DNA from 2 places in the Rugamonas sp. GW822-FHT03B10 genome. Region 1 is predicted to be linked to the other one. Evidence: predicted binding sites of a transcription regulator. Region 1 holds the regulator's gene; the other holds the start of a gene.

Evidence for each region. The regulator sigma-54, encoded in region 1, starts transcription at its own class of promoters, with help from an activator protein. The targets are predictions, from matches to a motif close to TGGCANGNAANCTGCTTT.
Region 2: the regulator sigma-54 is predicted to act here: its motif matches at 1,933-1,950, upstream of glnA (type I glutamate--ammonia ligase).

What each region holds. Positions count from the first base shown of each region.
Region 1 covers NZ_JBXANP010000001.1:498,819-506,122, forward strand. The annotation lists gene AC1RQG_RS02270 (KdsC family phosphatase) at 1-178, shown strand, start outside; gene lptC (LPS export ABC transporter periplasmic protein LptC) at 188-781, shown strand; gene lptA (lipopolysaccharide transport periplasmic protein LptA) at 799-1,371, shown strand; gene lptB (LPS export ABC transporter ATP-binding protein) at 1,374-2,129, shown strand; gene AC1RQG_RS02290 (RNA polymerase factor sigma-54) at 2,147-3,622, shown strand; gene hpf (ribosome hibernation-promoting factor, HPF/YfiA family) at 3,697-4,053, shown strand; gene AC1RQG_RS02300 (metalloregulator ArsR/SmtB family transcription factor) at 4,361-4,693, shown strand; gene AC1RQG_RS02305 (YeeE/YedE family protein) at 4,690-5,121, shown strand; gene AC1RQG_RS02310 (DUF6691 family protein) at 5,132-5,542, shown strand; gene AC1RQG_RS02315 (DUF6861 domain-containing protein) at 5,668-6,999, shown strand; gene AC1RQG_RS02320 (Imm52 family immunity protein) at 7,012-7,304, shown strand, end outside.
Region 2 covers NZ_JBXANP010000003.1:404,834-412,137, reverse strand. The annotation lists gene AC1RQG_RS07735 (TAXI family TRAP transporter solute-binding subunit) at 1-1,191, shown strand, start outside; gene AC1RQG_RS07730 (rhodanese-like domain-containing protein) at 1,222-1,680, opposite strand; gene glnA (type I glutamate--ammonia ligase) at 2,051-3,466, shown strand; gene AC1RQG_RS07720 (DUF4124 domain-containing protein) at 3,596-4,069, shown strand; gene glnL (nitrogen regulation protein NR(II)) at 4,066-5,166, shown strand; gene ntrC (nitrogen regulation protein NR(I)) at 5,236-6,741, shown strand; gene corA (magnesium/cobalt transporter CorA) at 6,823-7,304, shown strand, end outside.

The DNA of each region.
Region 1 (7,304 bases):
GATCCTGACCCGGGTCGGTTTCGCGGTGGCCGTGCCCAATGGCCGCGCCGACGTGACCGGCCGCGCGCACCACGTGACGGAGGCGGCCGGCGGCCGTGGCGCCGTGCGCGAAGTGTGCGAATTCCTGCTGCGGGCGCAGGGCAACTACGACAAGATCATGGCCCAGTTCCTGGTCTGAGGCGGCATCATGCACAAGAAAACGGCATACCGCTGGCGCATGACCCTGATCATGCTGTTCGGGGTGGCGTTCGCGCTCGGCACGTTCTGGCTGGTGCAGGTGGTCAACCAGGCGGGCCGCCAGGCCGAGGCCGACAGCCACCGCAACGAGCCCGATTACATCATCGAGCGCTTCAGCTTCGTGCGCCTGGACCAGGCGGGCCAGCCCAGCTACATCATCGCCGGCGACAAGCTGACCCACCACCCGGCCGACGATTCGTCCGACGTCGAGCGCCCGACCGTGCACAGCCTGTCGGGCGACCAGCCGCCGATGAACGTGCGCGCCGAGCGGGCGCGCGTGGACCAGGACAACAGCCGCGTCAAACTAAGCGGCGACGTGCGGGTCGACCGTCCGGCCACGGCCACCAGCCAGGCCATGCGGATGAACACGTCCGCGCTGACGCTGTACCCGGACGACGAGAAAATGGAAACGGACCAGCCGGTCACCCTGCAACTGGGCGCCTCCAGCGCCAGCGGCACCGGCATGAAGGCCGACAACGCCACGCGCCAGATCCAGCTGGGCGGCCGTGGCCAGATCCACGTGCCGCCGCGGGCGGCGCATTGACATAGAACGGACTCGCAATGAACAAATTTATCCTGTCGGCCGCCCTGTTGTGGGCGGCGGCCGGGCTGGCCCACGCGGAAAAGGCGGACTCCAGCAAGCCCACCGAAATCAAGTTCGACCAGCTCGAGGTGGACGACGTCAAGCAGACCAAGACCGCCATCGGCAACGTGATCCTCACGCGCGGCACCCTGCAGATGAAGTCGCCCAAGGCCGTGATGAAGGAAGACCCTGAGGGCTACCAGTACGTGACCATGACCAGCACCCCCGGCACCCCCGCCACGTTCCGCCAGAAGCGCGACGGCGAGGGCGACCAGTGGGTCGAGGGCCAGGCCGACCGCATCGAGTACGACGGCAAGACGGAACTGGTCAAGCTGTTCTCGAACGCCCAGATCCGGCGCCTGGAGGCGGGCAAGCCGAGCGACGAGGTGCGCGGCGAGTTCATCTCCTACGACAGCCGCAAGGAATTCTTCGCCGTCAAGAACACGGCCAGCGGCGAGAGCAAGCCCGGCGCCGGCCGCGGCACCATGGTGATCCAGCCGTCCAACAAGGGCGCGGCCCCGGCCGCGTCCGTGCCGCCGGCGGGGAAATGACGATGGAGACCCAACGCTGCGGCAGTACCCTGATCGTGCGCGGTCTGCAAAAGAGCTACGGCAAGCGCCAGGTGGTGCACGACGTGTCGCTGCAGGTCGAGTGCGGCGAAGTGGTGGGCCTGCTGGGGCCGAACGGCGCCGGCAAGACCACCTCGTTCTACATGATCGTCGGCCTGGTGCCGTCGGACGCGGGCACGATCGACATCTCCGGCGTCGACATCTCGTCGCTGCCGATCCACCGGCGCGCCGTGATGGGCCTGTCCTACCTGCCGCAGGAGGCGTCGGTGTTCCGCAAGCTGACGGTGGAGGAGAACATCCGCGCCGTGCTGGAGATCCAGCAAGTGAACGGCAAGCCTTTATCCAAGGCGCAAATTGATGAACGGCTCAATACCCTGCTGGCCGACCTGCAAATCGAGAAACTGCGCGACAATCCGGCGCTGTCCCTGTCCGGGGGCGAGCGGCGCCGGGTCGAGATCGCGCGCGCACTGGCCACCAACCCCCGCTTCGTGCTGCTCGATGAACCCTTCGCCGGGGTCGACCCGATCGCCGTGATTGAGATCCAGCGCATCGTGCGCTTCCTCAAGGAACGCGGCATCGGCGTGTTGATCACCGATCACAATGTGCGCGAAACGCTGGGCATCTGCGACCGCGCGTATATCATCAACCAGGGCACGGTACTGGCGTCAGGCCGGCCGGACGACATCATCGCCAACGAGTCGGTGCGTCGCGTGTATCTGGGTGAACACTTCCGTATGTAAGGTATGTAAGTCAAGCCATGAAACAGTCATTGCAACTGCGCACTTCGCAGCACCTCGCGCTCACCCCGCAACTGCAGCAATCGATCCGTCTGCTGCAATTGTCCACCCTGGAGTTGCACCAGGAACTGGAACAGTTGTTGACCGATAATCCGCTGCTGGAGCGGCTCGACGATCCGCTCGACCACTCGGTGCGGCTGCTGGCCGACGGCGCCATCAGCCAGCAGAGCGCGCCGGCCGAGGCGGCGCCCGAAGGTCCGCCCGGCCAGCAGCAGGACGCCGCCGCGCCGGCCGAGGCCGAACCGTACGAGGGCGGCGACGGCGACGGCGCGCCCGAGGGCGAGATGGACTGGGGCGAGGCCGGCCGCGCCAAGACCTCCGACGACGAGGACGCCCGGCCCCAGCTCGAGGCCAACCACTGCACGCTGCGCGAGCACCTGATGGAGCAGATGCGGGTGACGGTGCTGGAGACGCGCGACCGGGCGCTGGTGGAGATCATCATCGACGCGCTCGACGAGAACGGCTACCTGGAGGAGCCGCTGGAGGAGATCCTGGCGCGCCTGCCCGAGGAGCTGGCGATCGAGCCCGAGGAACTGCACACCGCCTTGACCCTGCTGCAAAGTTTCGACCCCGTGGGCGTGGGCGCGCGCAACGCGTCCGAATGCCTGGCGCTGCAGATCAAGCGCATGCCGCACGTGCCGCTGGTGACGCGGCGCATGGCGCTGACCATCGTCGAGCAGCACCTGGCCTGGTTCGCCCAGCGCGACTTCAACAAGTTGAAGAAGGCCCTGCAGTGCGACGAGGAGGACCTGCGCGAGGCCCAGGCCGTGATCCGCCAGTGCAATCCGCATCCGGGCGCCGCGTTCGCGTCGGACGTGTCGGACTACGTGGTGCCGGACGTGATCGTCAAGAAGGCCCGCAACGGCTGGCAGGTGAGCCTGAACAACGACGTGATGCCGCGCCTGCGCGTGAACGCCATGTACGCCAACCTGCTCAAGCAGGGCAAGGGCGAGGGCGCCATGGGGGCCCAGCTGCAGGAGGCCAAGTGGCTGATCAAGAACATGCGCCAGCGCTTCGACACCATCCTGCGCGTGGCGCAGGCGATCGTGGAGCGGCAAAAGAATTTCTTCTCGCATGGCGCGGTCGCCATGAGGCCCCTTGTGTTGCGCGAAATAGCTGATACACTGGGACTACACGAGAGCACTATTTCTCGGGTAACAACTCAAAAATATATGCTGACCCCGCATGGCATGTTTGAGTTGAAATATTTCTTCGGTAGCCATGTCGCCACGGAAGCGGGGGGAGAAGCCTCCTCGACGGCGATACGGGCACTGATCGTGCAATTGACAGGAGCAGAAGACCCTAAAAATCCTTTATCCGACAGTAAGATTGCGGACATGCTGGGAGAACAAGGCATGGTGATTGCGCGACGGACTGTTGCCAAATATCGCGAAGCGTTGAAGATCCCGCCAGTCAGTCTCCGTAAATCTTTGTAGTTATCTGGTTCCTGCGCGCCCGGCCGCAATGGGCGCGGCACTAACCGCCAGCGACATCATCTTTAGGAGTGTGTATGAATCTCACCATCAGTGGACATCATCTCGAAGTGACCCCAGCGATCCGCGAATACGTGCAGAACAAGCTGGAGCGCGTCAAACGCCACTTCGATCAAGTGATTGATATTGCTGTCATCCTGACCGTAGATAACCTCACCGAGAAAGAGAAGCGCCAGAAGGCCGAAATCAATTTGCGCATGTCGGGCAAGACCGTGTACGTGGAGAGCCTGTCGCAGGACCTGTACGCCGCCATCGACACCCTGATCGACAAGCTCGATCGCCAGGTCATGAAATACAAAGCCAAAGTTCAGGAACACGGCCACGACGCCATCAAGCATCTGCCGGACACCTTCGAACCCGCCGCCACCGCATAAGACGGTCCCCGGCACACCAAACAAAGGGCGCATCTGGCGCCCTTTTTTGCGCCCCGCGCCGGCGGGCCGATACGATAAAACAATATAAACGGTATAAACCGTATTGCCTCCGGGCGGCGCGCTGCGCGCCACGCAGCCGGCGAACAGCGCCATGGCGATGTTGCCGCCGCCGCCGATCACGCCCACCTTCTTGCCGCGGATGTCGACCACGTCGTCTCGCCTGTTCAAACGGCCACTTGAAATTTTATGCGCACATAATATATATTTAGGTATAATGTTCGCTGTAACCAATCGCAAGGGAGGACGCATGGACGATGCGACCATCGATATCGATCATTTGCGGGCCAAGGCCGGTCAGGCCAGCGGCCTGCTCAAGGCGCTGGCCAACCCGGACCGGCTGCTGCTGCTGTGCCAGATGACGCAGGACGAATACAGCGTCGGCATGCTGGAGGAGTTGACCGGCATACGCCAGCCCACGCTGTCGCAGCAGCTGACGGTGCTGCGCCAGGAGGAGCTGGTGAGCACGCGGCGCGAAGGCAAGCAGATTTTTTACCGGATAGCCAGCCCGGCGGCGCTGGCGGTGCTGCAGGTGCTGTACCAGCAGTTTTGCAATGACGACGGCCAAGGAGCCACATTATGACTATCGCCTGGAATCTCTTCACGCCGTGGGGCGCGCTGATCGGCGGCGCGCTGATCGGGCTGTCGGCGGCCCTGCTGCTGCTGTTCAACGGCCGCATCGCCGGCATCGCCGGCATCGCTGGCGGGCTGCTGCGCCCGCGCGCGGGCGACATCGGCTGGCGCCTCGCGTTCGTGGGCGGGCTGGTGGCCGCGCCGCTGGCCTACAGCCTGGTGGCGGGCCTGCCCGCCGTGCAGATCGACGCCGGCAGCGGCACGCTGATCGCGGCCGGTCTGCTGGTGGGCTTCGGCACCCGCTACGGTTCGGGCTGCACCAGCGGCCACGGCGTGTGCGGTCTGTCGCGCCTGTCGCCGCGCTCGATGGTGGCCACCGGCGCCTTCATGGCGGCCGGTTTCGTCACCGTGTTTATTGCGCGCCACGTGTTCGGTTAAGGGGAAAAGTATGACCATCGCTATCGCATTGTTGTCCGGCCTGATCTTCGGCATCGGCCTGATTATCTCCGGCATGACCAACCCGGCCAAGGTGCTGGGCTTTCTCGACCTGGGCGGCAACTGGGACCCGTCGCTGGGCCTCGTGATGGCCGGCGCCATCGCCGTCGGCATGCTGGCGTTCCGCTACGCCGGCACACATCCGAAGACGCTGCTGGGCGTGGCCATGAGCCTGCCCGGCACCAAGGTGATCGACCGCCGCCTCGTTCTGGGCGCCTTGATCTTCGGCGCCGGCTGGGGCCTGGCCGGCTTCTGCCCCGGCCCCGCGCTGGCCTCGCTCACCACGGGCGGCAGCAAGGTCTTGCTGTTCGTGGGCGCCATGGTGGCCGGGATGGGCATGTTCGAGATGCTCGAGCGGCGCTGAGCGCTGCCTGCGCGGCCCCGCCGCGCCGACGGAGATGGACGGCGGCGGCGCCGTTTGTGCCGTCTCAACACCGCTGATTGATGGGGGCGCATGCTGTGCGGACGTGAACGCACAGCCCGCTTCCCATGAGCAGCTTCCCATTTGACCGCAACGCGTATTACGCCAGCCTGCGGCGGCACAATGACCGCCTGGACGAGGCCATCATCGCGCGCCGCCGCGCCGACTTCCATCACCAATCGAATGACGAACTGTGGCACCGGCAGGGGCAGTTTGGCCTGGGCGTGCGCGCGCAGCGCGTGCGTGAAGCGCTAGGCGCATCCGAAGCGATCGCCTTGCGCGAATTGCGGGCCAAGCTGGGCGGCATCGCCCTGGCCGACGTCTGGCCGGTCTTGCGGGAAATCATCCATGACGTCGCCTTGTACGTCGGCTGTGGTGCGCTCGTTGGGGGCATGATAGGCGGCGGGCTGGGTGTGCTCGCATTTGGCATCGGCGTGCTGCCGGGCGCCTCGGCGGGCGCCATGCTGGGCGCGCAGGGCGGCAACATGCTGCTCGGATTTTTCGGCCTGAAGTCGGTGCTTGGCTACTTGGCCGACAGCCTGCCACGCGTCGCCCGCGATTACGAGGATGGCTTCCGGCTGGCGTGGGGCAAGATGCCCGACCTCAATCCCTATTCCGCCGATGGACCGGGCTACGGCGTCGATTACCCGTGGGCCAGCACTTACCAGGCATCGCATGCGTTCGCGCGTGGCCATGAATTGCTGGCCATCGCGCTGCTGGCGGGCATCGTCGCCTACCTCGGCAGGGGCAAGGAAAAATTGCCGGCGCTGCTGACGGAAGTGCGGCAAAGCGCGCGCCTGGGGCCGAAAATGGCGGGCTGGCTGGAGCAGAACGCAGATAGGCTGAGCAATCATCCGCTGCTGCAGGAGCGGGGCAAGGGCGCGGGCAATGGGGCGCTTCCGGCCCCATCGGCCGGGCAGCCGGCACCGGCCCGGCCGCGTTCAACAGCGAAAGCGCCTCGCCCGGCCGAAGCGACGGGCCAGGTGTTACGTGAGGCCGCGCAAATCGTTGGCAAGTCCGAAGGCGGCCCCGGGACATGGCAGTTGTCGCCAAAACGCACGGGTGGTGAGGCATATCAAGAACAAATCACGGGCGTGCGGCGCGGAATTGAATATGATGTGCCCTGCGCCGGAGTACCATCGGGCAAAGTCAGCTTTGACGGATACGATGCAGAGCGCAAGGTCTTGATTGACGCGAAGGATTGGAGAGGGTATCCACCACAAGATACAGAATTTTGGCAGGAAGACTTGCTCAAACAGGCGCGGAATCAAGTCAATGCATCTGGAGGCATTCCAATTGAGTGGCATGTCAGCACTAAGGAAGCACAGGTCGCCATCGGTAGGGTATTTGCGGATGAGCGTTTAGAGGAAATTGAGCTTGTGTTGACACCAAATCGATAGAACGGATCTTGGATGAATTACTTTTATTTGGGAATTTACTGGTTTGAAAGATCGTTGACTTTGCGCCAGTACGCAGATGCTTCACAAGCATTTCTTTTAGAGCTGGGGCGCATTCATCCAATCTTTCAATCGTTGAGCTGGGTCGGAGACCGACCAAACTCAGCGATCGAGATATCGTCTGGATTAAGCAATCTGGAAGAACTGATCTATCGCCACGCTGGCAGCAAGGAAAACTTGTATGAGTTGGCGAACCCGGATGGAACCCCGTCGTGGCTATCAACCGGCATTTTTGGATATTCGATGCG
Region 2 (7,304 bases), on a different contig from region 1:
GGCAAGAAATACGCGGCCGCGCTGGAAAAGCATGGCGTCAAGGTCACGCTGGTGCAATCGGCCGGCTCGGGCGAGAACCTGCGCCGGCTCAAGAGCGGCGCGGTCGACATCGCCTTCGTGCAGAGCGGCTCGACCGACGAGGCGGCGGCGGAGCGGGAAGGGCTGGTGTCGCTGGGCAGCCTGTTCACGGAACCGATGTGGCTGTTCCTGCGCGAGACCAAGGGCAAGCCCATCACCCGGCTCACCCAGCTCAAGGGCAAGAAGATCAATTTCGGTCCCAAGGGCGCGGGCGCGCCGCGCCTGTTCAAGCAGGTGCTGGCGCTGAACGGCATCGAGCCCGAGGAGGTGATCCGCAGCTCGCTGGCCAACACGCCGGCCACGGTGGAATTGCTGGAGGGGCGCATCGACGGCCTCGTGTTCACCTCGGCGCCGGAAGCGCCGCTGATCCAGATGCTGCTGCAGACGCCGGGCATCCAGTTGTTCGATTTCGACCAGGCCGAGGCGTATGCGCGCAAGCTGCCGTTCCTCACCCACGTGGTGCTGCCGCGCGGCATCGTCGACCTGGGCCGCGACCTGCCGCCCGTCGATTACAACCTGATCGCGCCCACGGCCACGCTGGTGGCGCGCGACAGCCTGCACCCGGCGCTGATCGACCTGTTCGTGCAGGCGGCCTCATCGATCCATAGCGGCGCCGGCTGGTTCCAGCAGCAGGGCCAGTTCCCGTCGGCGCGCTACACCGAGATTCCCGTCGCGCCGGCCGCCGCCAAATTCTACAAGGATGGACCGCCGTTCCTGCAACGCTACATGAGCTTCTGGCTGGCCAATTTCTTCGACCGCATGTGGGTGCTGGTGCTGGGGCTGGGCGCGCTGATCCTGCCGCTGTCGAAGGTGGTGCCGCCGCTGTATGTATGGCGCATCCGGTCGCGCGTGTACCGCTGGTACGGCCAGCTGCGCACGGTGGAGCAGGCGCTCGAGGACGCCCAGTCGCAGGGCGAGCGCCGCATGGAGATCTACGCGGCGCAGCTGGTGCGCCTCAACGAGATCGAGGAGATGGTCAACCAGATTTCCATCCCGCTGTCGTTCGCCGACGGTCTGTATGGCTTGCGCAGCCACATCAACTTCGTGCGCGAGCGGGTGCTGGGCCTGCTGAGCGAGGCCGCGCCCGTCGTGCCGGCGGCCGTGCCCGTGTGAGCGGGCGCGCGCCGGCGTGACCGGGTCAGCTCAGGCGCCCACCCACGGCAGGCCGGCCCGGCACCAGCCGTTGACGTTCTTGCGGTGGCCGGCCTCGTCCTTGTCGCCCTCGAAGCCCTCCAGCACATCGTAGCAATGTTGATAACCAAACTCCGTGGCCAGCTTGGCCGCATGGCGCGAACGCACGCCGGAGCGGCATAAAAACAACAGTACCTGATCCTTGCGGGCCTGGCTGTTGAGCTGCTCGATGAACTCATGGTTGGCCACGCCGCCCGGGTAGGTCGACCACTGGACCGCACCATGTTGGGTCTCCGGTACGGCCACCCGGCCCACCCAGTCGCGCTCGGCGTTGGTGCGCACGTCGATCAGCTTGATGTGCGGGTCCGCCTGCAGCAATTCCCACGCTTCCTGCGGATTGACGGCGCCGGCGTACGGCCAGTCCTTGCTGCGGGCGCGGGCCAGGGCCAGGATTGCATCTACATCGCTCATGTTATGTTCCGGAAAGGAGATTAAGTTTATTATAGAGGCCCTGAACGTCCGTGCAGCGCGCACGCACCAAACGAGGGCATTTTTGGCGATTTTTTTGAAAATGCACGAAATAGGTGCATTTCCGCAAAATCGCACCATAATGGAGCAGTCTTGCGCTGGCGCAAACCAGCCTGATTTGGCTGGCCGGACGATTTTAGAATCATTTGCCAGCAAGTTCCAAGTTGGTTCTGGCAGATGGTGAGAATTTTGAGCTGGCACGGATACTGCTTAACCCCATGATGAGTTTCGGTCGCACTACACGGGGACGCGCAGAACATCCGCGCACGCACAGTTGGTCGGCTCACCCACACATTCCCTTTAGGAGATTCGCATGGCATTGACAGCCGCAGAAGTGATGAAGATGGTGAAGGACAACGAAGTCAAATTCGTTGATTTTCGTTTCGCCGATACCCGTGGTAAAGAGCAGCACGTGACCGTGCCCGTGTCGCACTTCGACATGGATAAATTCGAGTCGGGCCACGCGTTCGACGGTTCCTCGATCGCCGGCTGGAAGGGCATCGAAGCGTCCGACATGATCCTGCTGCCGGATCCGAACACGGCCAACATCGACCCGTTCATGGAAGAAACCACCCTGTTCATGCAGTGCGACGTGATCGAACCGTCGGACGGCAAGGGCTACGACCGCGACCCGCGCTCGATCGCCAAGCGCGCCGAAGCCTACCTGAAATCGTCGGGCATGGGCGACACCGCCTACTTCGGTCCCGAGCCGGAATTCTTCATCTTCGACAGCGTGCGCTGGAAGGTCGACATGTCCGGCTGCTTCGTCAAGATCGAATCGGACGAAGCCTCGTGGAGCACCGACAAGGAAATCGAAGGCGGCAACAGCGGCCACCGTCCAGCGGTCAAGGGCGGCTACTTCCCAGTGCCACCAGTCGACAGCTTCCAGGACATGCGTTCGGAAATGTGCCTGATCCTCGAATCGCTGGGCATCCCGGTCGAAGTGCACCACCACGAAGTGGCCGGCGCCGGCCAGAACGAAATCGGCACCAAGTTCTCGACCCTGGTCGAGCGCGCCGACTGGACCCAGAACCTGAAGTACGTGGTGTGGAACGTGGCGCACAGCTACGGCAAGACCGCCACCTTCATGCCTAAGCCTATCGTGGGCGACAACGGCTCGGGCATGCACGTGCACCAGTCGATCTGGAAAGACGGCAAGAACCTGTTCGCCGGCGACGGCTATGCCGGCCTGTCCGACACCGCGCTGTTCTACATCGGCGGTATCATCAAGCACGCCAAGGCCCTGAACGCCATCACCAACCCGGGCACCAACTCGTACAAGCGCCTGGTGCCAGGCTACGAAGCCCCGGTCAAGCTGGCCTACTCGGCCCGCAACCGTTCCGCTTCGATCCGCATCCCGCACGTGGCCAATCCTAAGGGCCGCCGCATCGAGACCCGTTTCCCGGACCCACTGGCGAACGTGTACCTGTGCTTCGCCGCGCTGCTGATGGCCGGTCTGGACGGCATCATCAACAAGATCCATCCGGGCGAAGCCGCTTCCAAAGACCTGTACCACCTGCCGCCTGAGGAAGATGCACTGATCCCGACCGTCTGCTCCTCGCTGGAAGAGGCGCTGGACAACCTGAACAAAGACCGCGAGTTCCTGACCCGTGGCGGCGTGTTCAGCGATTCGATGATCGATGCCTACATCGAACTGAAGATGCAGGACGTGCAGCGTATGCGCATGACCACGCACCCGATCGAATTCGACATGTACTACTCGCTGTAATGGCAGCGCGCCGGCCCCCGGGCCGGCGCCCGCCGTATGGCCAGAACGCGAGGCGAGCCCCGGCTTTCCTCGCGTTTTTCTTTGGATGTTGTATATTCGGGTTGCATCGAAGTTCTTCACGGATAGGGAATGACAACACGCTTACTACCGTTGCTGCTGTTGCTGGCAGCCAGCGCCGCCCGGGCCGACGGCCCCATCTACCTGTGCGTGGACGCGGCCGGCCACAAGGAGCTGACGGACACCAACAAGCCGGGCTGCAAGCTGCTCGACGTGCCCGGCAACGCCATCCCGGCGCCGCCGCGCCGCCAGGCGCCCGCCCCCATGCGCGCCGCGCCGGCGCCGGCCGATTTTCCGCGCGTCGACAGCGCCGAACAGAAGGCGCGCGACGCCGACCGGCTCGGCATCCTCAACGAGGAGTTGCGCAACGAACAGCAGAAGCTGGCCGACTTGCGCAAGGAGTTCAACAACGGCGAGCCGGAACGCCACGGCGATGAACGCAACTACGCCAAATACCAGGAACGGGTGGCGCAGATGCGCGACAGCATCAGCCGCTCGGAAAAGAATATCGAAGCCTTGAAGCGCGAGATCGCGAATATCCGATGAATGCTGTGAACACGAGCGCCCACGCGGGCGAGGCCATGCCGTCGCTGGCCGGGCTGGAATTGCTGGCCTCGGCCGTGGTGCTGGTGGACGGCGCCGGCCGCATCGCCTACGCCAACGCGGCCGCCGAGAACCTGCTGGAGAGCTCGCTCAAGGCGCTGTCGCGCCAGAAGCTCAGCGCCCAGTTCCTCAACCCCGAGGAGCTCGAGCACATCTGCATCCAGGCGCGCCAGCACAAGTTCGCCGACCTGCGCCAGGACCTGACGCTGGAGCGGGCCGGGCGCGACCCGCTGCACGTGCACAGCATCGTCTCGGCGCTCGACGAGCCGCGCGACCACATCCTGATCGAGCTGCGCGAGCATCTGCAGCACCTCAAGCTGGACCGCGAGGAGCGCATGCTCGACCAGAGCCAGGTCAACAAGGAGCTGATCCGCAACCTGGCGCACGAGATCAAGAACCCGCTGGGCGGCATCCGCGGCGCGGCCCAGCTGCTGGAGATGGAATTGCCGCCGCTGCACCTGGGCCAGCTGCGCGAATACACGCAGGTCATCATCAAGGAGGCCGACCGGCTGCAAACGCTGGTGGACCGCCTGCTGGCGCCGCACCGCCGGCCGCACATCGTGGGCGACGTCAACATCCACGAGGTGTGCGAGCGCGTGCGCAGCCTGATCCTGGCCGAGTTCCCCACCGGGCTGGCGATCCGGCGCGACTACGACGCCTCGATTCCCGAGTTCCGCGGCGACAAGGAGCAGCTGATCCAGACCGTGCTCAACATCGCCCACAACGCGGCCCAGGCGCTGTCGGCCCGCATCGAGGCCGGCGACGCGGAGCTGATTTTCAAGACCCGCGTGGCGCGCCAGGTGACGTTGGCCAAGGTCCGCTACGGGCTGGCATTAGATTTGCATATCATCGACAATGGACCGGGCATCGCACCCCAGATCCGCGACCGCATCTTCTATCCGCTCGTGTCGGGCAGGGAAGGCGGCAGCGGTCTGGGATTGACCTTGGCGCAAACCTTCGTGCAGCAGCACCTGGGCGTGATCGAGTGCGAGAGCCGGCCTGGATACACGGATTTCCGCATCCTGCTGCCGCTGCCATAAGCAGCGCGCCGGCCGGTGCGCATCCGGGGTCCCTTGATAGCCGATCCAATTGCGGGAACCACATTACACATGAAGCCAATCTGGATAGTAGACGACGACGAGTCGATCCGTTGGGTACTGGAAAAAGCGCTGGCGCGGGAAAACCTCGCCACCAAGAGTTTTTCGAACGCGCGCGACGCCATCGCCGCGCTCGAGTACGAGACGCCGCAGGTGCTGGTGTCCGACATCCGCATGCCGGGCGACTCCGGCCTTGATCTGCTGGCGCTGGTCAAGTCGCGCCACCCGGGCCTGCCCGTCATCATCATCACGGCGTTCTCCGACCTCGACTCGGCCGTGGCCGCGTTCCAGGGCGGCGCCTTCGAATACCTGGCCAAGCCGTTCGACATCGACAAGGCCGTCGAACTGATCCGGCGCGCGCTCGACGAGAGCCTGCGCGAAACCAGCGTGGAATCGGGCCCGGCCGACACGCCCGAGATCCTCGGCCAGGCGCCGGCCATGCAGGAGGTGTTCCGCGCCATCGGCCGCCTGTCGCAATCGAACGTGACGGTGCTGATCACCGGCGAATCCGGCTCCGGCAAGGAGCTGGTGGCGCGCGCGCTGCACAAGCACAGCCCGCGCGCGGCGCAGCCGTTCATCGCGCTGAACACGGCCGCCATCCCCAAGGACCTGCTGGAGTCGGAACTGTTCGGCCATGAGCGCGGCGCGTTCACGGGCGCCCAGGCCACGCGCCGCGGCCGCTTCGAGCAGGCCGAGAACGGCACGCTGTTCCTCGACGAGATCGGCGACATGCCGTTCGACCTGCAGACGCGCCTGCTGCGCGTGCTGTCGGACGGCCACTTCTACCGCGTCGGCGGGCACCAGCCATTGAAGGCCAATGTGCGCGTGATCACGGCCACCCACCAGAACCTCGAACAGCGCGTGCGCGACGGCCTGTTCCGCGAGGACTTGTACCACCGGCTCAACGTGATCCGCCTGCGCCTGCCCAGTTTGCGGGAGCGGCGCGAGGACATCCCCATCCTGGTGCGCCATTTCCTGGTGCAGAGCGCGCGCCAGCTCGGCGTGGAAGCCAAGCGCATGAGCGACGCCACGCTGCATTTCCTGAGCGGCCTGGACCTGCCGGGCAATGTGCGCCAGCTCGAGAACCTGTGCAACTGGATCACCGTGATGGCGCCCGGCCAGACGGTGGAGGTGAAGGACTTGCCGCTGGAGCTGACCCAGGGCCAGGACCCGGGCGGCCACAGCCCGGCCGCGCCGGCGCCGGCCCACGAATCGTTCAGCATGGCGCACCACGGCACCGTGTCGTCGGTGCCGCCGGCGCTGGCCGAGGCCACCTTGCACGGCGGGCCGGACAGCTGGCTCACGCTGCTGGAACTGCAGGCCGCGAGCATGCTCAGCAACGGCCAGCATGAGGTGATGGACGTGCTCGGCCGCCAGTTCGAATCGGCCCTGATCCGCACCGCCCTCAAGCACACGCACGGGCGCAAGAACGACGCCGCCGTGCGGCTGGGCATAGGCCGCAACACCATCACCCGCAAGATCGCCGAACTGGGCATCGACGGCGCCAAGGACGACTGACGTCCGTCGCGTCCCCGGCGGCCCGCGCAATGCGGTAAGCTCTTGGCTTGTTCGCCAGGAGCTTTTTTTTTATGGATTTGTATGCTGATTAACTGCGTGGTGTACCAGGATGGCCAGAAGCTGGCCGATATTCCCGTCGAGGACATCAGCGAGTACGTCTCCCGCCCCGAATGCTTCGTGTGGGTCGCGCTGCGCGACGCGGACGCGGCCGAGCTGTCCGTCATGCGGCATGAGTTCGGCCTGCACGAACTGGCCGTGGAGGATGCGCAGCGCGGCAATCAGCGCCCCAAGATCGAGGAATACGGCGACTCGCTGTTCGTGGTGGCCAAGATGGTGGAGTTCGAGCACGAGCAGTTGACGGTGGGCGAGGTGGACGTGTTCGTCGGCGCCAACTACGTGCTGTCGAACCGCAGCAACAGCAGCCACGGCTTCCTCGGCGTGCGCGCGCGCGCCGAGCACGAGCCGCATCTGCTGCGCCAGGGCCCGGCCTTCGTGCTGTACGCCCTGCTCGACGCCGTGGTCGACCGCTATTTCCCGGTGGCCGATGCGCTGGAGGTGGAGCT